4 regions of the Kribbella italica genome follow, and region 4 is predicted to be linked to each of the others. Evidence: riboswitches for the same ligand, from Rfam matches in the RefSeq annotation. Region 4 holds a riboswitch; each other region holds the start of a gene.
What was found. A riboswitch is a leader RNA that binds a small molecule or an ion and turns the genes downstream of it on or off. The one in region 4 is predicted to bind cobalamin.

Region 1 (4,483 bases), 1.2 Mb from region 4:
CCGCAGCGCCAGCGCGACCTGACGCGCGGTCTCGCTGCGCGGCTGGTCGTCACGCACGAACGACCATGCCAGCATCGTCACCGGCCCGGTCAGCATGCCCTTGACCGGACGCTCGGTCTGCAGCTGCGCGTACGCCCACCAGCGCACGGTCATCGGCTCCGGCCGCGAGATGTCGCCGACCAGCACCGGCGGCCGGACGTACCGGGTGCCGTACGACTGGACCCAGCCGTGCTGCGTGGCCAGGTACCCGTCGAGCTGCTCGGCGAAGTACTGGACCATGTCGTTGCGCTCGGGCTCACCGTGCACGAGGACGTCCAGGCCGGCCTTCTCCTGGAACGCGAGCACCTCCTGGATCTCCGTGCCGATGCGCTCGTCGTACTGCGCCGCGTCGATCCGGCCGGCGCGCAGGTCGGCGCGGGCCGTCCGCAGCTCGGTGGTCTGCGGGAACGAGCCGACGGTGGTTGTCGGGAGCAACGGCAGGCCGAGCCGCGCCTGCTGGGCGGCGCTGCGTTCGGCGTACGGCGCGGAGCGGTGGCTGTCCGCCTCGGTGACGGCGGCGACCCGCGCACGGACGTCGGGGTTGTTGGTCAGCGCGGAACCGCTCCGGGAGTCCAGGGCGGCCCGGTTCGCGTTCAGCTGCTCGGCGATCGCCTCGGCGCCCTCGGTGAAGCCGAGGGTCAGCGTGGCGATCTCGGCCGACTTCTGCCGGGCGAACGCCAGCCAGCTCGCGACCTCGGGGGCCACGCCGTCCTCGGCGGCGACGTCGTACGGGACGTGCAGCAGCGAGCAGGACGCGCTGACGTCGACCTGGCCGGCCAGCGAGCGCAGCCGGGTCAGGGTGGCCAGCGACTTGGTCAGGTCGTTGATCCAGATGTTGCGGCCGTTGACCACGCCCGCGACGAGCCGCTTGGAGCGCACCTCGGAGGACGCGACCAGGTCGTCGAGGTTGCCCTCCGCGGGACCGGTGAAGTCGATCGCGAGGCCCTCGACCGGCGACTTGGCGAGCACGGGGAGCGCCTTGCCGAGCCGGTCGAAGTACGACGCGACGAGCAGCCGCGGGCGATCGGTCAGCCCACCCAGTACGGCGTACGCACGGGCGGTCAGGTCGAGCTCGTCGGCCGAGCGGTCCTGGACCAGCGCGGGCTCGTCGAGCTGGACCCACTGAGCGCCGGCGGCGCGCAGGTCGGCGAGCACCTCGGCGTACACGGGGAGGATCTTGTCGAGCAGCGAGAGCGGCTCGAAGTGCTCGTCGACGCCCGGTGCCGGCTTGGCCAGCAGCAGGTAGGTGATCGGGCCGACGACGACCGGTCTGGCGGTCAGGCCGAGGTCGAGTGCTTCGCGAAGCTCGGCGACCTGCTTGCTGGTGTCGGCGGTGAAGGTGGTGTCCGGGCCGAGCTCGGGGACCATGTAGTGGTAGTTGGTGTCGAACCACTTGGTCATCTCGAGCGGCGCGACCTCCTGGGTGCCGCGGGCCATCGCGAAGTAGCCGTCCAGCGGATCGGCCGCCACGGCGGCCCGGTGCCGCTCGGGGATCGCACCGAGCAGGACCGACGTGTCGAGCACGTGGTCGTAGTACGAGAAGTCACCGGTCGGGACCTCGTCGATGCCGTCGGCAGCGAGCTGCTGCCAGTTGGCCTTGCGCAGGCCGGCGGCGGTCTGCCGGAGGGCGTCCGCGCTGACGGTGCCCTTCCAGTAGCCCTCGATGGCCTTCTTCAGCTCGCGGTTCTGGCCCTGGCGGGGATAGCCGTACACGGTGGACCGTGCGGCTGACTGGGTGTTCAAGCGTCTCTCCTTGGCGAGGCAGTCTCGAAGACCACGCATCTCAGGAGTCCGGAAGGCAGGCGCGACGGGTCACGCACGGCCGCCCTTCCCACGAGGAGGCGTGGTCCCGCCGTACGACGACGCACGGCGGGCAGAGGCAGGTCTTCGGACTCGCGGGCGCGCCTGTCGTCCAGACACCTACTGGCCGTCGCTTCCCAGACCGGTCCTCCGGTCCAGTGCTGATGACGGCGGTCGTTCCCACTCACCGCTGCGGGGCAGTCCCGGACTTCCACCGGGTTCCCTCTTACGACGTCCCGACTGGCGATCGGGACGAACCACTGCGCCACCACTTTCTCACAGAATTCTCACAGCACCAGGTGAGTGTGATCGGTCTGGCGGACAACCGGCGGTGGTTCAATGCGGCCGTGAAGAGGCTGACGCGATGAGCGCCGACCCTGTGGACGGCCGGGTACAGTCCCGGACCCTGCTGACCATCGGGGCGCTCGGTGTCGTGTTCGGCGACATCGGGACGAGCCCGATCTACACGATCCAGACCGTGTTCAACCCCGGCGACCCGCACCCGGTGCCGGTCTCGGCCGACAGCGTGTTCGGGATCGTGTCGCTGATCTTCTGGGCGGTCACGATCATCGTGACGATCAAGTACGTACTGCTGATCCTGCGCGCCGACAACCACGGCGAGGGCGGCATCCTCACGCTGATCACGCTGATCCGCAGCCACGGGACCAACGGCAGCCGGCGGACGAAGGTGCTGCTGGCCGGGCTCGGCATCTTCGACGCGTTCTCGGTCGCTCGTCAGGCGGTCCAGCTCGGATACCTGCCGCGGCTACGGATCCTGCACGCCTCCAGCCGGACGATCGGGCAGATCTACGTCCCGTGGATCACTGGGCGCTGATGATCTCGGTACTCACTGGTCTTCGCGTTCCAGACCTCGGCGGCGCTCGCCTTCGCCTTCGGGATGGCGGTGACCGCCACGGTCACGATCACGACCGTGCTGTTCTTCTACCTGGTCCGCCGGCAGTGGCGGAAGCCGCTGTGGGTGGTGTTCGGTGGCGGTGCCGTCTTCCTGTCCTTCGAGCTGCTCTTCCTCGGCGCGAATCTGACCAAGCTCGTGCACGGCGCCTGGCTGCCGCTGCTGATCGGCATCACGGTGTTCACCGTGCTCACCACCTGGCAGCGTGGGCGGGCACTGGTGACCGCGCGCCGCGAGCGTCAGGAAGGCTCACTGACCACGTTCGTCAACGAGCTGCACGAAGCCCAGCCGCCGCTGCGTCGGGTGCCCGGGACCGCGGTCTTCCTCAACCGCGGCAAGGACACCGTGCCGCTGGCGATGCGCGCGAACGTCGAGCACAACCACATCCTGCACGAGAACGTCATCATCCTCTCGATCGAGACCGACCCGGTGCCGTCGGTCCCCGACGAGACCCGGATCACGATCGACGACCTCGGGTTCGACGACGACCGGATCATCCACGTGACGGCCCGGTTCGGGTACGTCCAGACGCCGGACGTCGCCGCCGTACTGCGGCTGGCCGCCGAGCAGAGCTCTGAGGTGGCGTCGCTGGACCTGAGCGACACGTCGTACTTCCTGTCGACGATTGAACTGCGGCTCGGGGACCGGCCGGACATGGCCCGCTGGCGCAGCCGGCTGTTCGTGGCGACGTCCCACATCAGCGCGGACGCGGCCGAGTACTTCGGGCTGCCGCGCGACCGCGTGGTGATCATGGGCTCGCGCATCGACGTCTAGTCCTGCGGGTGGTAGTCAGTTTATATGATCATCACCATATTTGACTAGTTGGATCCGGCGACCTACGCTCCAGAAATAGTCAAGATTGGTGACGATCAAGGAGCGGGACTGCTATGACGAAGACGATCGCCGTCATCGGTGCGACCGGAGCGCAGGGCGGCGGCATGGTGCGGGCGATTCTGGCCGATCCGTCGGGCGAGTTCGGCGTCCGTGCGGTGGCCCGGAACCCGCAGAGCGCGAAGGCGCAGGAGCTCGCGGCGGCCGGCGCCGAGGTGGTCCAGGCCGACCTCGACGACGAGGAGAGTCTGCGGAAGGCCTTCGACGGCGTGTACGGCGCGTTCGTGGTGACCAACTACTTCGCTCAGCGCGACGAAGCCGATGTGGCCGCGCGATCGGCCGCCGACATGGAGCTGGAGCAGGCCGGCAACGCGGCCCGCGCGGCGCGCGACGCGGGGGTCGAGCACGTGATCTGGTCGACGCTCGCCGACACCCGGCCGCACTTCGGTGACACCGACCGCGTCCCGACGCTGGACGACGGCCGGTACAAGGTGCCGCACTTCGACGCCAAGAGCGAGGCGGACGAGCTGTTCCGCCAGTCGGGCGTGCCGACCACCTTCCTGCAGACCACGCTCTTCTACGAGAACCTGACCAGCGACCTGGGTCCCGTCCGCGACGAGAACGAGCAGCTCGTGCTGACGCTGCCGATGGACGACGCCCCGCTGAACGCGATCGCGGTCGGCGACATCGGCAAGACCGCGCTCGGCATCTTCCGCCGCGGCGACGAGTACGTCGGCCGGACGATCGCGATCGGTGGCGACAAGCTCACCGGTGCGCAACTCGTGGCGGTGATGAGCGATGTGCTCGGCGAGCCGGTCACGTACGCGCCGCACGGGTGGGACGACTTCCGGTCCTTCGGCTTCCCGGGTGCTGTCGAGTTCGGCAACATGTTCCAGTACT
Region 2 (4,483 bases), 3.5 Mb from region 4:
ACGGCACGATCCGGTCCGCGGTGCTGGTCAGCGCGTACCCGCCGATTCCGGTCTTGCTCACGAACACTGCCACGTACTTGTCGTCCGCTGGGTCCTGCGGGTTCTTGACGTCCAGCTTCGAGATGATGACGGTGTTGCTCCCGGGCCGGTACATGAGCAGGTGGTCCTGCCGGCCCGAATGGTCGTAGTCGAACGCGACCACCTGGTCCTGGGCCACGTGGAAGTCGAATCCGCCGATTCCCCCTTGTTTTCCGGGAGTGGTGGGGCTGGCCGTGCTCAGGTACGTCGCATGGAAACCGCTGCGGTACCCCGGAGTGTTGGTGTCGATCCAGTCGCGCAGACCGTCGAGGCGGACCGCCGTGGCGCCGGTGCCCTCCTCGGTGGACTCCTCCAGACAGCCGTCGTGCGCAGAGCCGATCAGCAGGCCCACCACTTCAGGCTGCCCACCCGAGGCTCCGGGCCGGGTGACCGGGCCGCCTGCATCGCCCTGACAGGCAGAGACGGGCGGCTCGTCGGCCGGGGTTGCCGGGTCCTCGTACCCGAGTACGCCGAAGGTCGCACTCGAGACGTCAGTGGTCGCCACCTTCGCGGCCTCCAGCTCGTCGGGCACCCAGGTGTCATCCGTGCGCCCGTAGCCGGAGACCGCCAGGAGCTCGCCGGCCGAAGGCGCCGTACCGCTCACTGCGATCGGCGACCCGGTCGTCGCGACCAGCGCCAGTCGCAGCAGCGCGACGTCCTGGCTCGGATGCGGCACGATCCGGTCGACCGGCAGCACCTGCCCGGCCGCGGCCGTGAGATTCGGCCGTCCGACCGTCGCCGTCGTCGGACTGGCCAGAAGGCCCGGCTTGACCACGCCCTGGGCACCCTCGGCGAAACAACTCGCGGCGGTCACGACCCACTGCGGGTCGACCAGGGCACCCGTGCATGCCCGTGGGTTCGCACCACCGATGTTGATCTTGACCACGAACCCGGTCCAGTTCGGGTTCACCGTTGCACCACCTGAGATCGCCTGCGCAGGGACCGTCGACGCCGAAACGCCGAACACCCCCACCAACAACGCGACAAGAACTCTCCGCACCATGCCGTCCCCTCCGACGATCATCCGCACCCCTGATGTGCGGATGAGTATGTGCGGCCGCCGGACGGGCCAGAAAGAAGATTCGGCCCGTGCCGAATTCCCGGCGGCGCCCCCGTTTCCACCCTGGTGGAAAGGCATCGCGGAGGAGGACCGTCGCAGGAGGAGCGGGAGCTGCGGAGCTCCGGCTAGAGTCGGGTCACCATGCGTATCCGTCCAGTAGTTGTCTTCGTGGTGGCCGGGCTTGTCGTGGCCGGATGTGGTGGGGGTTCCGGTGAGACCGCGCCGAGTGTGCCGCCGTTGGTTTCGGTGAGTACGACGCCGACCGAGACGCCGAGCGAGAGTCCTTCGGAGTCGCCGGGGGTTCCGCCGACGGCGAAGGTGGCGGACACCTTGTGTGTGCGGATGGATCAGTCGTTGGTGCAGGCGACGTTGGCGGTGCCGGCGGTGCGGATTCAGCTGGAGGGGGTGCCGGCCGAGATCGGGATGCCGAGCTACGACATCTGTCAGTTGGGGTTGAGCACGAACCCGGACGGGCCTGCGCTGCGGCTCGGGGTGTCGGTGCTGCCGGCGACGAGGACCGAGCTGACGGCCGCGCAGAAGGCGTACGCCGCGACGAAGGGCGAGCCGGCTCGGGCGATCGCGGTCGGGCAGGGTGGGTTCGGGACGAGCAAGTTCGCGGTGTTCCTGCTGGGGACGCATCTGTACAAGGTCGAGGGCCCGGCGGCGACGCCGACCAAGTACGTCGTACTGGCGCAGGAGGCGGCGCGTCAGGCCGCCGGGCTGCCGGAGGCGGCGCCGATGATCAGCCGGCCGGAGTGCGACCGCGGGACGAACGCGGCCGCCAAGGTGATGGGCAGTGTGGCCACGGCCCGGCGCGACAGCGCGACACCCGCGGGCGACATCGTCTGCGGCTGGATCACCGCGACGAGTGTGCTGTACACCACGGCCCGCCGGGTCCCCGACGCGGAGGCGGCGATGGCCTCGGTCCGCAAGGCGCCCACGTCCCAGTCCGTGCCGCTCGGCGACGAGGGGTACGTCGACACCGCCACCGGCCGCGGCACGATCCGCGTCGGCACCGGCAAGATCGCCGACCTGGTCCCGCTCCCCGGGAACACGGTGAAGACCGACGACATGGTCACCTTCGCGCTGGCCGTGTCGCCGCTTTACACCCGCTGAGGCGCCGTACGCCGCCGGCCGCCCGCCCCCGCCCCGGGCCCGCGCCGCCTCCCGCCGCCGCCCCGCCCCACCGTCGCCCGTGGACCGTGTGCTGCGACTCGGTCGCAGGGTGGGTTACCGTGTGCCGGTCGTGGTGTTCGGGAAGCCGGTGGAGTACCGGCGCGGCCCTCGCCACTGTGATCGGGATTGTCCGCTGAGCGTTCACCAGGTGTGAGACCACTGGCCCGGAGGGGCTGGGAAGGTCAGCTCGGCGGATGCGGTCGTCCCGTCAGCCAGGAGACCGGCCACGACGCGTCCCGTCCACGAGGTGTTGGAGGAACGGTCGCCATGGCCGTCGTACCCAAGGCAGTGCTTGCTGCCGTTTTCCTGTCCCTGGTCGCCGCCTGCGGAAGTGCCGGCGCCGACGAAGGTCCGAGCGCGAGCGCGACGACCGTCAAGAACTGCGGGCTCGACGTCACCGTCGACGGCCCGCCGGAGCGGGTGTTCGCGGCGTACCAGCCGGCCATCGAGATGGTGCACGCGCTGGGCGTCTCCGACCGGCTGATCGGGACCGCGTTCCTCGACTCCGAGCCGCTGCCCGAGTACGTCGCGGCGCAGAAGGACCGCAAGTACTACAAGAACATGCCGAGCCGCGAGGAGCTGCTCAGCCTGAACCCGGACTTCGTGCTGTCCGGCTTCAACGACATCTTCAACGCCGCCGGCAGCGACGGCAGCTTCGGCAGCCGCAAGTCGCTGTCCGACCTCGGCGTACAGACCTGGATCTTCAGCCCGCTCTGCCCGACCGCGGACGGCAAGGGCGACGAGGCGATCGACCCGTCGACGGTCTCGATGGACAACGTGTACGCCGACCTGCGCGACCTGGGCCAGCTGTTCGGTGCGAGCGACAAGGCCGAGCAGGTGATCGCCGACCAGAAGACCCGGATCGCGGCGGTCGAGGCGAAGGTGGAGAGCGCGGACAAGCCGACGGTCGCGATCGTGCGGCCCGGGCTCGAGGGCGGCGGGATGACCGTGTCCGGTGGCCCGGACTTCGGCACGGTGCTGATCAAGCAGGCCGGCGGGGTGAACGCGTTCGCGGGCCTGACCTCGAAGCGGAACGTGAAGATCAGCGTCGAGGAGTTCATCAAGGCCGACCCGGACTACGTACTGATCAGCGGTTGCTGCGACGCGACGCTGACCGAGGCGCAGGGGCAGCCGGACGTCGACAAGCTGATGAAGAACCCGGCGTTCGCGAACCTGAAAGCCGTCAAGAACAAGCACGTCGTGCCGTGGCTGTTCGCGCACCACTCGGCCGGCGTCCGCGGCGCGAACTCGACCGAGCTGATCGCGAAGATCATCCATCCCGACCTGGTCAAGTGACGGCGCTGGTCGTCGACGACCGGCGCGGCGGGACAGGCTCGGGCGGCCTCCTGCACCACGGGCTGACCAAGACCGGTGGCCTGGTCGTCGCGTTCGTCGTCCTGCTGGCCGCGGTGCTGCTCTCCTTGCTGGCCGGGACCGAGTGGTTCGCCCCGCGAGACGTCTACCTCGCGGCGGCGGACTTCACCGGCTCCGACACCGATCGGGTGATCCGGTACCTGCGCCTGCCGCGGACCGCGACCGGCCTGATGGCCGGCGCCGCGCTCGGGATGGCCGGTGCGCTGATGCAGGGCGTCACGCGCAACGCGTTGGCGGATCCGGGGATTCTCGGCGTGAACGCCGGCGCCGCGGTCGCCGTCGTCGCGGCGATCGGGGTCTTCGGGGTGACGAGCCTGACCGGGTACGTGTGGTTCGCGATGGGCGGCGCACTGATCGCGACCGTCGTGGTCTACCTCGTCGGCGCTCTCGGGCGCGGCGGCGCGACGCCGGTCAAGCTGGCGCTGGCCGGTGCGGCGTTGTCGGCCATGCTCGGGTCCGTCACGTCGGCGGCGACGTTGCTCGATCTGTCGACGCTGAACGAGTTCCGCTTCTGGGTGGTCGGGTCGCTCACGCTGGCGACCGGACCGATCGTCGGCCAGGCCGTGCCGTTCGTTGCCATCGGCATCGTCCTGGCGCTGGTGCTCGGGCGATCCCTCAACCAGCTGGCGCTGGGCGAGGAGCTCGCGACCACGCTCGGCACCCGGGTCAACCTCGTCCGCGTCCTGGCCGGGCTCGCGATCATGCTGCTGGCCGGTACGGCGACCGCGATGGCCGGGCCGATCGGGTTCGTCGGTCTCGCCGTCCCGCATGTCGCACGGGCGATCGTCGGCGCGG
Region 3 (4,483 bases), 2.6 Mb from region 4:
GGTGCTGATCGGCTCGGACCGCCGGATGGCGAGGTCCGCCGCGATCCAGGCCGTGCCGCCGATCCTCGCGCTGCTGCTCGCCGCGGTGCTCTGAGTTCCAGCGGGCCCGAAGTGCAGAGGTTGACTTCAAGCGCACTTGAACGATGAGAGTGCTGGGCATGACCTCGACGATCACGGCGCCCCGCCCGCCCGGAGTTCTCGCCCCGCAGTACCGTGCGCTGACCGTCGGGATGGTCGCGCTGATCACGCTTGTCGCGTTCGAGGCGCTCGCCGTGACGACCGCGATGCCGACCGTCGCGCAGTCCCTCGACGGGCTGTCGCTGTACGCGCTGGCGTTCGGCGGACCGCTCGCCTCGGGCGTGGTCGCGATGGTGATCTCGGGGACCTGGTCCGATCTCAAGGGCCCTACCCGCCCGCTCTGGCACGGCACCGGATGGTTCCTGGCCGGCCTGGTCATCGCCGGGCTCGCGCCGACCATGGAGGTGCTGGTCGTCGGCCGGGCGATCCAGGGCTTCGGCGGTGGGTTGCTGACGGTCGCGCTGTACGTCGTGGTCGGGCGTCTCTACCCGGCCGAGCTCCGGCCGCGGATCTTCGCCGCCTTCTCGACCGCCTGGGTCGTGCCGTCGCTGGTCGGGCCGGCGATCGCCGGGCTGATCGTCCAGCACACGAACTGGCGGATCGTGTTCCTCGCCGTACCGGTCCTGGCCGTTCCCGCGGCACTGATCATGCGGCCCGGGCTCTCCAAGGGGCAGGAAGTCACCGGCTCGGGCAAGCTCTGGACCGAGCGGGCCTGGTACGCCGTTGGGGCCGCGCTCGGCGTCGGGCTGCTGCACTACGGCGGCCAGCAGCGTGGGGCCGTCCAGCTGATCCTGATCGCTGTCGGTCTGGCCGCGGTGGTCGTGTTCGCCCCGAAGCTGCTGCCGAAGGGCACGTTCACGATCCGTGCCGGACTCCCGTCGGTGATCGCGCTGCGCGGTCTGGTCGCGGCAGCCGGCTTCGGTGCCGAGGTTTTCCTGCCGCTGATGCTGACCCGTGAACGCGGGCTGTCGCCGGCGTTCGCGGGGCTGGTGCTGACCGTCAGCGCGCTGAGCTGGAGCGCGGCGTCCTGGTACCGGGGCCGGCCGAACCAGCCGTTCGAGCACCACGTGTTCCTGCAGGCGGGCATGGTCTCGATCTTGCTGGGCATCGCGATCGCGGCCGCCACGCTCGACGACCGGGTGCCGGTCGTGGTCGGCATCCTCGGCTGGGCGCTGACCGGGCTCGGGATGGGGACCGTGTTCCCGACCGTGTCGGTGCTGGTCCTGGAGTACTCGACCGTCGAGCAGCAAGGCGCGAACAGCTCGGCGCTGCAGCTCAGCGACTCGTTGCTGACGGCAACGGTGCTGGCGATCGGCGGGTCGCTCTTCGCGGCGATCGAACCGCACTCGCCGACCACCGCGTTCCTGACCGCCTTCGGCCTGCCGGCCGCGCTGGCACTCGTCGGAGTCTTCGCGGCCCGGCGTACTAGTCCTTTGAGCCGCTGACGGCGATGCTCGCGCCAAGGCCGATCATCATCAAGCCGCCGGTGCCGCCGACCAGCTCCAGGCGGCGAGGGGACCGGGCGAACCAGTCTCGGGCCGATCCCGCGGCCACCGCCCAGACGCTGTCGGAGATCAGGGCAATCAGGATGAAGACCAGACCGAGCAGCAGGATCTGCAGGGTGGCGTGACCGGCGGCGGGGTCGATGAACTGGGGGAGCACGGCAGCGAAGAAGACCGCGGTCTTCGCGTTGGTCACGCCGACGAGGAAGCCCTGACGCAGGACGCGGCGGGTGTTCGCCGGTCGTACTCCGCCGGTCAGGGCGGTGGCGAGGGACTTGCGGGTGCGGAAGGCGTGGATGCCGAGGTAGATCAGGTACGCCGCGCCCGCCAGCTTCACCACGGTCAGCGCGACCGCGCTCGCCGCGATCAGCGTTCCAAGCCCGAGGGCGACGGCGACCAGCAGGAACGCGGCGCCGAGCGTGTTGCCGACCATCGTCAGCATCGCCTCTCGACGGCCGACGGCCAGGGCGCGGCCGACGATGAACAGAACGCTCGGCCCCGGGACGACGATCACGATCAGTGCGGTGACGGCGAAGGCCACCAGATGATGAACGGACGGCATTCCGTCAGGGTAGGCGCGATCGGCTCGGCGTACGAGGTGATCTCACCAGGTGGGGAAGATCACCGGCGCCGCCGTCCGTTGACCTGTCACGAACCCGGCCGCTACCGTTCAAAGGTCAACCTGCGGTGCCATGAGGGAAACCGGTGAGAGACCGGTACGGCCGCGCCACTGTGAGCGAGCAGCTGCTCGTGAGTCAGGACGCTCGGGCACTCGCAGCCTTTCGATGGGGACGCGCATTTCCCCTGGAGGTTCAGATGCCCGCTCCTGCTCGCTCGGTCGCCGTACCGGCCGTCTCGCCGCGTCTGCTCGCGGTCGCCCTGCTCACCGTCGGCCTGCTGCTGGTGCTCGCCTACCTGGTCGCCTTCGACCAGGGCGCGATCTCCCAGTCCGGGATGTACATGCACGAACTCATGCACGACGGCCGGCACCTGCTCGGCGTGCCCTGCCACTGACGTCCTGCAGTTCTCCGTACTCCCGTTCCCGACCCGCTCGGGCTGATCCTCTGACAGGACCGTCATGCGTACATTCGGAAATCTCCTGGTGCGCGGACTGATCGTCGGCCTCTTCGCCGGCCTGCTGGCCGGAACCTTCGCGTACGTGATGGGCGAACCGCACATCGACGCCGCGATCGCGATCGAGGAAGCCGGCGGCGCCGCACACACCCACGGCGAGGAACCCGCCGCCCAGGCTCCCGCCGCCGAGGAAGAAGAACCCCTGGTCAGCCGCAACGGCCAGCGCTTCGGCCTCTTCCTGGCCACCAGCCTGTACGGCGTGGCGCTCGGCGGCATCTTCGCTGTCGGTTTCGCGCTGCTGCGCCGCCGCCTGCGCACCCCCAGCGACTCGTACGCCGCCCTCGGGCTGGCCGCCGCGGGCTTCGTCGGGATCGTGCTCGTGCCGTTCCTCAAGTACCCGCCGAACCCACCGGCCGTCGGTGACCCGGAGACGATCACCAAGCGCACGATCACCTACCTGCTGACGCTCGTGATCGGCCTGCTCGCGGTCTGGGCCGGTGTCGCGGCGTCCCGCTGGGCGCAGCGCTTCGGCGACGCGCCCTGGATCCGGCCGGCCGGTGGCGGTCTCGCCTTCGTGGTGACGATCGTCGCGGCGTACCTGATCCTGCCCTCGATCAACGAGGTGCCCGGGTCGTTCCCGGCGACGCTGCTGTGGCAGTTCCGGTTCGCCTCGCTCGGCACGCAGGCGGTGCTGTGGACCTTGCTGGGCTTCGGCTACGCTGCGTTGATGGATCGTCACTCCAAGGTCACCAAGGAGACCGTCGCCGCGTGACCACAACGCTGACTCTCGTCGCGCATGCGCTGACGCCTGGGCTGCGCGGGCTCGTCCTCGGTGGAGAGCCCGCGCCGGACCAGTCCGGCCTGGAGGCGGCCCACGACGTGCGGGTCGACGCCGGTACGACGTACTGCGGGCCGGAGCCGGCCGCGATCCTGACCGCGGAGGCGATGGGCTTCCAGCCGGTGGTGGTCGGCGCACTGCGCGACCGCGAGTACGGCGACTGGACCGGGCGCGACCTGGAGGAGCTGCTGGCCACGGAGACCGCTGCGGTCTCGGCGTGGCTGGAGCGGCCTCATACAGCGCCGCCCGGCGGGGAGACGGCCAACGACCTGATCGCCCGCGTCGCCGACTGGCTGGGCGACCTGACCGAGGACCCGGGGCACGCTGAGCGCCGTACGGTCGTTGCCGTCGTCCACCCGGCCGTAGTGCGCGCTGCCGTGCTCTACGCGCTGGAGGCCCCAGCCGAGTCGCTCCGGCACATCGACGTCCGCCCGCTGACGACCGTAGGCCTTTCCGCGCACGCCACCTCCTGGTCACTCAACTTGCACTGACAAACCCGTCCCCCGCGGTTTATCGTTCGCCAAAGCATCCCAACGCCCCCGAGGATGACGATGAGCTTCGACGAGCTGCTGGACCGTGTCACCGACCTCCCGTCCCAGAAGGCCGCGCGAGAGGTCAGGGACTACTTCGACGCGCTCCCGGCCGATGCCGCGTGGGCGCTCGCGGAGAGCCGGACCCATGAGGTCGGTGGGCTCGACAGTGTACCGGCCGAGCTGCGGTACCGGGCCAACCACCTTCGCCTGGTCGAGACGCTTCGGGCCAAGCTCGACGGAGCCTCCGCGGACGAGGTGATCCGGTACAACACGCTGTCCGAGATGCTGCGGCCGGTCGGGCAGCGGCTGGATGTCGATGCCGACGGCAACCGCATCGTCGTCCCGGTGCACCGGCAGTTCCTGCTGGTCGAGCCCGAGGGTCAGGGCCGGATGGCCGAGGTGCTCGGCGACCTCGCCACGGCCGACCGGGTGAGCGTGCTGGTGCCCGGGATGAACAA
Region 4 (4,483 bases):
GGTCCAGGCATCCCCACTCAGGCTCATCTCCGCTCACCCGGCGTCACGAGTTTCCCCCTCGGAAGCAGTCCCGTGAACAGTCGCCGCGCCCCCGGACCGTCCCGAGAGCGTTCCCCCAGCTCTGCTCACCCAGCGTGACTCTACTCCCGTCGGCCACGCTGAGTAATCACGTTTGGGTCTCACTCGGCACCAGCTCCCCGATCGCGCTTGCTATAGCAGTCGACCACCGGAAGCGCCAGCACCGACACGCTGCGCTGATTGACTTTCCGGCGTTCGCTCGACCACAATTCGAACACATGTTCGATGCAAGGACAAACCGCGGGGAATCGGGGAGCGTGAGGATCTGTGATGCCGGAACCGTTCGACTGGGACATTCTGGAGCGACCGTCGGCGATGGCGATGGTGCGGGGCCAGCTCGGTTTCAGCTGGATGGTGCTGGCCGGGCGACTGGCGGCACTGACCGACGACGAGTACTTCTGGCGACCGAGCGCCGAGGCGCTGACCGTCGTACGGCGCCGGCATGCCGGCCGCTTCCGGTCCCTCGGATCGGGTGAGTGGGTGGCGCAGTGGCCGGACGAGCCCGACCATCGTGGGCCGCGGACGATCGCCTGGCTGATCGCGCACCTGACCGAGACGTTCTTCGAGCGCTGGGAGTGGACCTTCGGCGAGCGGATCCAGGGCCGCACCGACATCACCCTGCACGGAAACGCCCGCGACGCGGTCGCCTGGCTGGCCCACTGGGTCGACGCCTGGCAGGACTCGATCGCCGCGCTGGACGAGGAGCAGGTGACGACGGTCGGCCTCAGTCAGGCCACCGAGCTGGACGCCGCGGAGCCGTTCGGCCATGTCGTCCTGCGGCTCAACCGGGAGCTGATCCATCACGGATCCGAGATCATGACACTCCAGGATCTGCATGCACTGGCTGCCTGAAACCACTAGATGTGCGACACGCGGCGCGTCAATGCACTACATGTCGGGGTCTACCGCTAGTGTTCTGCGTGCTGGTGGTTCTGCCCGGGTGACGCGACCAAGCGCGGCCGGGCAGAGGCAACAGGGGAATCCGGTGTGAGTCCGGAGCTGCCCCGCAACGGTGAGCGGACAGGTCGTCCGCGAGTCCGAGTACCTGCCACCGGTGCGCGTACCGCCGGTACGCGTCGGTCCGAGACCTCGTGGGTGGGTCGGTGGGCGTCAAGGCAGTCGTACTCGCCGTACTGTCTTGCGTCGCGCGCTCGTCCACAGGTCGTGGTCCCCCGGAACTCGCGTGGAGAGAGCGCCTGTGACCATCGTTTCGTCTTCGTCGCCGACCGCATCGGGCGCGCTGCCCGACGCGTCCGCGTCCCAGCTGACCGTCGTCCGCCGCGACGGCGCCAGCACCGCGTTCGACCCGACCAAGATCGCGGTCGCCGTGAGCAAGGCCTTCCTGGCCGTCGAGGGTGCCGAGGCCGGCACCAGCCACCGCGTCCGTGACCTCGTCACCGATCTGACCGCCCGAGTCGTCACGGCTCTGACCAGCCGCGGTGACTCGCGCCGGAGCGTCCAGGTCGAGGACATCCAGGACCAGGTCGAGCTGGCTCTGATGCGCGCGGGAGAGCATCAGGTCGCCCGTGCCTACGTCCTGTACCGCGAAGAACGCACCAAGGCCCGGACACCGGTTGACGCGGCCGGGGTCACCAAGGCGCCGGTCGTCACTGTCCGTGCTGCCGACGGAAGCACAGCGCCACTGGACGTCGCCCGTCTCCGCCTCGTCATCGCCGAGGCGGCCGCCGGTCTGGACGCCGTCGACCCCGAGCAGATCCTCGACGAGACCCTCGGCTCCTGCTACGACGGCATCGCCCAGCACGAGGTCGAGCTCGCCCTGGTGATGGCCGCCCGGTCGTACGTCGAGACCGAGCCGCAGTACAGCCAGGCCGCCGCGCGTCTGCTGCTCGACCAGATCCGCCGCGAGACGCTCGGCCGGGTCCACGGCGAGCCCCGGCAGGCGACCCAGGCCGACATGAGCACGGCGTACGCCGAGTACTTCCCGCGCTACATCAGCACCGGGATCGAGGCCGGGCTGCTCGACCCCGAGCTGGCCACCTTCGACCTCGGCCGGCTGGCCGCGGCGATCAGGCCCGAGCGCGACCTGGACTTCGCGTTCCTCGGCCTGCAGACCCTGTACGACCGGTACCTGCTGCACATCGACAAGATCCGCTTCGAGCTGCCGCAGGCGTTCTATCTGCGGGTCGCGATGGGCATGGCGCTCAAGGAGGACGACCGCGAGACCCGGGCGCTGGAGTTCTACGAGCTGCTCAGCTCGTTCCGCTTCATGTCGTCGACGCCGACCCTGTTCAACTCCGGTACGACGCGGCCGCAGCTGTCGTCGTGCTTCCTGACCACGGTCGACGACGACCTGTCCGGCATCTTCGCCGGCATCCGCAACAACGCCCTCCTGGCCAAGTACTCCGGCGGCCTGGGCAACGACTGGACCCCGGTCCGCGGCATCGGCGCCAAGATCCGCGGCACCAACGGCGAGTCCCAGGGCGTCGTCCCGTTCCTGAAGATCGCCAACGACACCGCCGTCGCGGTCAACCAGGGTGGCAAGCGCAAGGGCGCGGTCTGTGCGTACCTCGAGACCTGGCACATGGACATCGAGGAGTTCCTCGACCTGCGCAAGAACACCGGTGACGAGCGCCGCCGCACCCACGACATGAACACGGCGAACTGGGTGCCCGACCTGTTCCTGCAGCGGGTCGAGGCCGGCGGCGACTGGACGCTGTTCTCCCCCGACGAGGTCCCGGACCTGCACGACCTGTACGGCGCGGCCTTCGCGACGGCGTACGAGAACTACGAGGCCGCCGCGGACCGCGGCGAGATCCGGGTGTTCCGCCGGGTCAAGGCCGTCGACCTGTGGCGCCGGATGCTGACCGTGCTGTTCGAGACCGGTCATCCGTGGATCACCTTCAAGGACGCCTGCAACCTGCGGTCGCCGCAGCAGCACGACGGCGTGGTGCACTCCTCCAACCTGTGCACCGAGATCACGCTGAACACCACCGTCGACGAGACCGCCGTCTGCAACCTCGGCTCGGTCAACCTGGTCGCCCATCTGACGGAGACCGGCCTGGACGCGGAGCTCCTGCGCGACACGGTGAAGACCGCGGTCCGGATGCTCGACAACGTGATCGATGTGAACTTCTACACCACGCCGGAGTCGGAGCGCGCGAACCAGCGGCACCGCCCGGTCGGCCTCGGCCTGATGGGCTTCGCCGACGCGCTGTTCGCGCTGCGCATCCCGTACTCCTCCGACGCGGCCGTCGAGTTCGCCGACGTCTCGATGGAGGCGATCAGCTACCACGCGATCGAGGCCTCGACCGATCTCGCCGCCGAGCGCGGGACCTACCAGACGTACGACGGTTCGCTGTGGAGCCAGGGCGTCCTGCCGATCGACTCGCTCGAGCTGCTGCGGACGGCGCGCAACGGCGACGTCCAGCTCGACACCGGCCGGACGCTCGACTGGGAGGCGCTGCGCGCGAAGGTGCTGAAGGACGGCATGCGCAACTCCAACGTGCTGGCGATCGCGCCGACCGCGACGATCTCCAACATCTGCGGGGTCAGCCAGTCGATCGAGCCGACGTACAGCAACCTGTTCGTGAAGTCGAACATGTCCGGTGAGTTCACCGTCGCCAACCCGTACCTGGTCGCCGACCTGAAGGCGCGCGGGCTGTGGGACCAGGTGATGGTCTCCGATCTGAAGTACCACGACGGCGTACTGGCCCGGATCGAGCGGATCCCGGCCGACCTGCGCGAGCTGTACGCGACCGCGTTCGAGATCGAGCCGCTCTGGCTGATCAAGGCGGCGTCGCGGCGGCAGAAGTGGATCGACCAGGCGCAGTCGCTCAACCTCTACATGTCGGCCCCGTCCGGCAAGGCGCTCGACGAGCTGTACCGGTCGGCCTGGCGGTACGGGCTGAAGACGACGTACTACCTGCGCTCCCAGTCGGCCACCCACGTGGAGAAGTCGACGCTGAAGGGGACCGACGGCCGGCTCAACGCCGTACCGGTTGCCCCGGCTGCAGCTCCGGCAGCAGCTCCGGCCCCGGTGCCCGCTCCGGTCGCCGCGGTGCCGGCCACTCCCCCGCCGGCGGTGCCGGTCGTCCCGATGGACGACACGTTGCTCCCGGCCCCTGCCCTGTGCAAGATCGACGACCCTGACTGCGAGGCCTGCCAGTGACCACCACCTCCACCGGACTCGGTGAGATCACCGTCGGCGCGGGCCGGGTCGAGGTCGCCGACAAGGCGATGATCAACGCGCGCGCCGACGTCAACCAGCTGCTCCCGCTGAAGTACCAGTGGGCCTGGGACAAGTACCTTGCCGCCTGCAACAACCACTGGATGCCGACCGAGGTCTCGATGCAGGCCGACATCTCGCTGTGGAAGAGCAAGGACGGCCTGACCGAGGACGAGCGCCTCATGCTGAAGCGCAACCTCGGCTTCTTCGCCACCGCGG

Region 1: another riboswitch for cobalamin. It lies ahead of metE (5-methyltetrahydropteroyltriglutamate--homocysteine S-methyltransferase); the one in region 4 lies ahead of HDA39_RS16540 (ribonucleoside-diphosphate reductase subunit alpha).
Region 2: another riboswitch for cobalamin. It lies ahead of HDA39_RS33060 (ABC transporter substrate-binding protein); the one in region 4 lies ahead of HDA39_RS16540 (ribonucleoside-diphosphate reductase subunit alpha).
Region 3: another riboswitch for cobalamin. It lies ahead of HDA39_RS28780 (CbtB domain-containing protein); the one in region 4 lies ahead of HDA39_RS16540 (ribonucleoside-diphosphate reductase subunit alpha).

What each region holds. Positions count from the first base shown of each region.
Region 1 covers NZ_JACHMY010000001.1:2,333,500-2,337,982, reverse strand. The annotation lists gene metE (5-methyltetrahydropteroyltriglutamate--homocysteine S-methyltransferase) at 1-1,782, opposite strand, end outside; cobalamin riboswitch at 1,901-2,116, opposite strand; partial or broken gene HDA39_RS44095 (KUP/HAK/KT family potassium transporter) at 2,204-3,010, shown strand; gene HDA39_RS44090 (KUP/HAK/KT family potassium transporter) at 3,056-3,526, shown strand; gene HDA39_RS10925 (NmrA/HSCARG family protein) at 3,640-4,483, shown strand, end outside.
Region 2 covers NZ_JACHMY010000001.1:7,089,557-7,094,039, forward strand. The annotation lists gene HDA39_RS33050 (S1 family peptidase) at 1-1,102, opposite strand, end outside; gene HDA39_RS33055 (hypothetical protein) at 1,280-2,254, shown strand; cobalamin riboswitch at 2,369-2,557, shown strand; gene HDA39_RS33060 (ABC transporter substrate-binding protein) at 2,582-3,610, shown strand; gene HDA39_RS33065 (FecCD family ABC transporter permease) at 3,607-4,483, shown strand, end outside.
Region 3 covers NZ_JACHMY010000001.1:6,185,137-6,189,619, reverse strand. The annotation lists gene HDA39_RS28795 (DUF1304 family protein) at 1-94, shown strand, start outside; gene HDA39_RS28790 (MFS transporter) at 159-1,523, shown strand; gene HDA39_RS28785 (LysE family translocator) at 1,504-2,142, opposite strand; cobalamin riboswitch at 2,231-2,367, shown strand; gene HDA39_RS28780 (CbtB domain-containing protein) at 2,397-2,594, shown strand; gene HDA39_RS28775 (CbtA family protein) at 2,659-3,426, shown strand; gene HDA39_RS28770 (histidine phosphatase family protein) at 3,423-3,983, shown strand; gene HDA39_RS28765 (alpha/beta hydrolase) at 4,044-4,483, shown strand, end outside.
Region 4 covers NZ_JACHMY010000001.1:3,569,155-3,573,637, forward strand. The annotation lists gene HDA39_RS16530 (class I SAM-dependent methyltransferase) at 1-27, opposite strand, end outside; gene HDA39_RS16535 (DinB family protein) at 349-930, shown strand; cobalamin riboswitch at 989-1,145, shown strand; gene HDA39_RS16540 (ribonucleoside-diphosphate reductase subunit alpha) at 1,277-4,207, shown strand; gene HDA39_RS16545 (ribonucleotide-diphosphate reductase subunit beta) at 4,204-4,483, shown strand, end outside.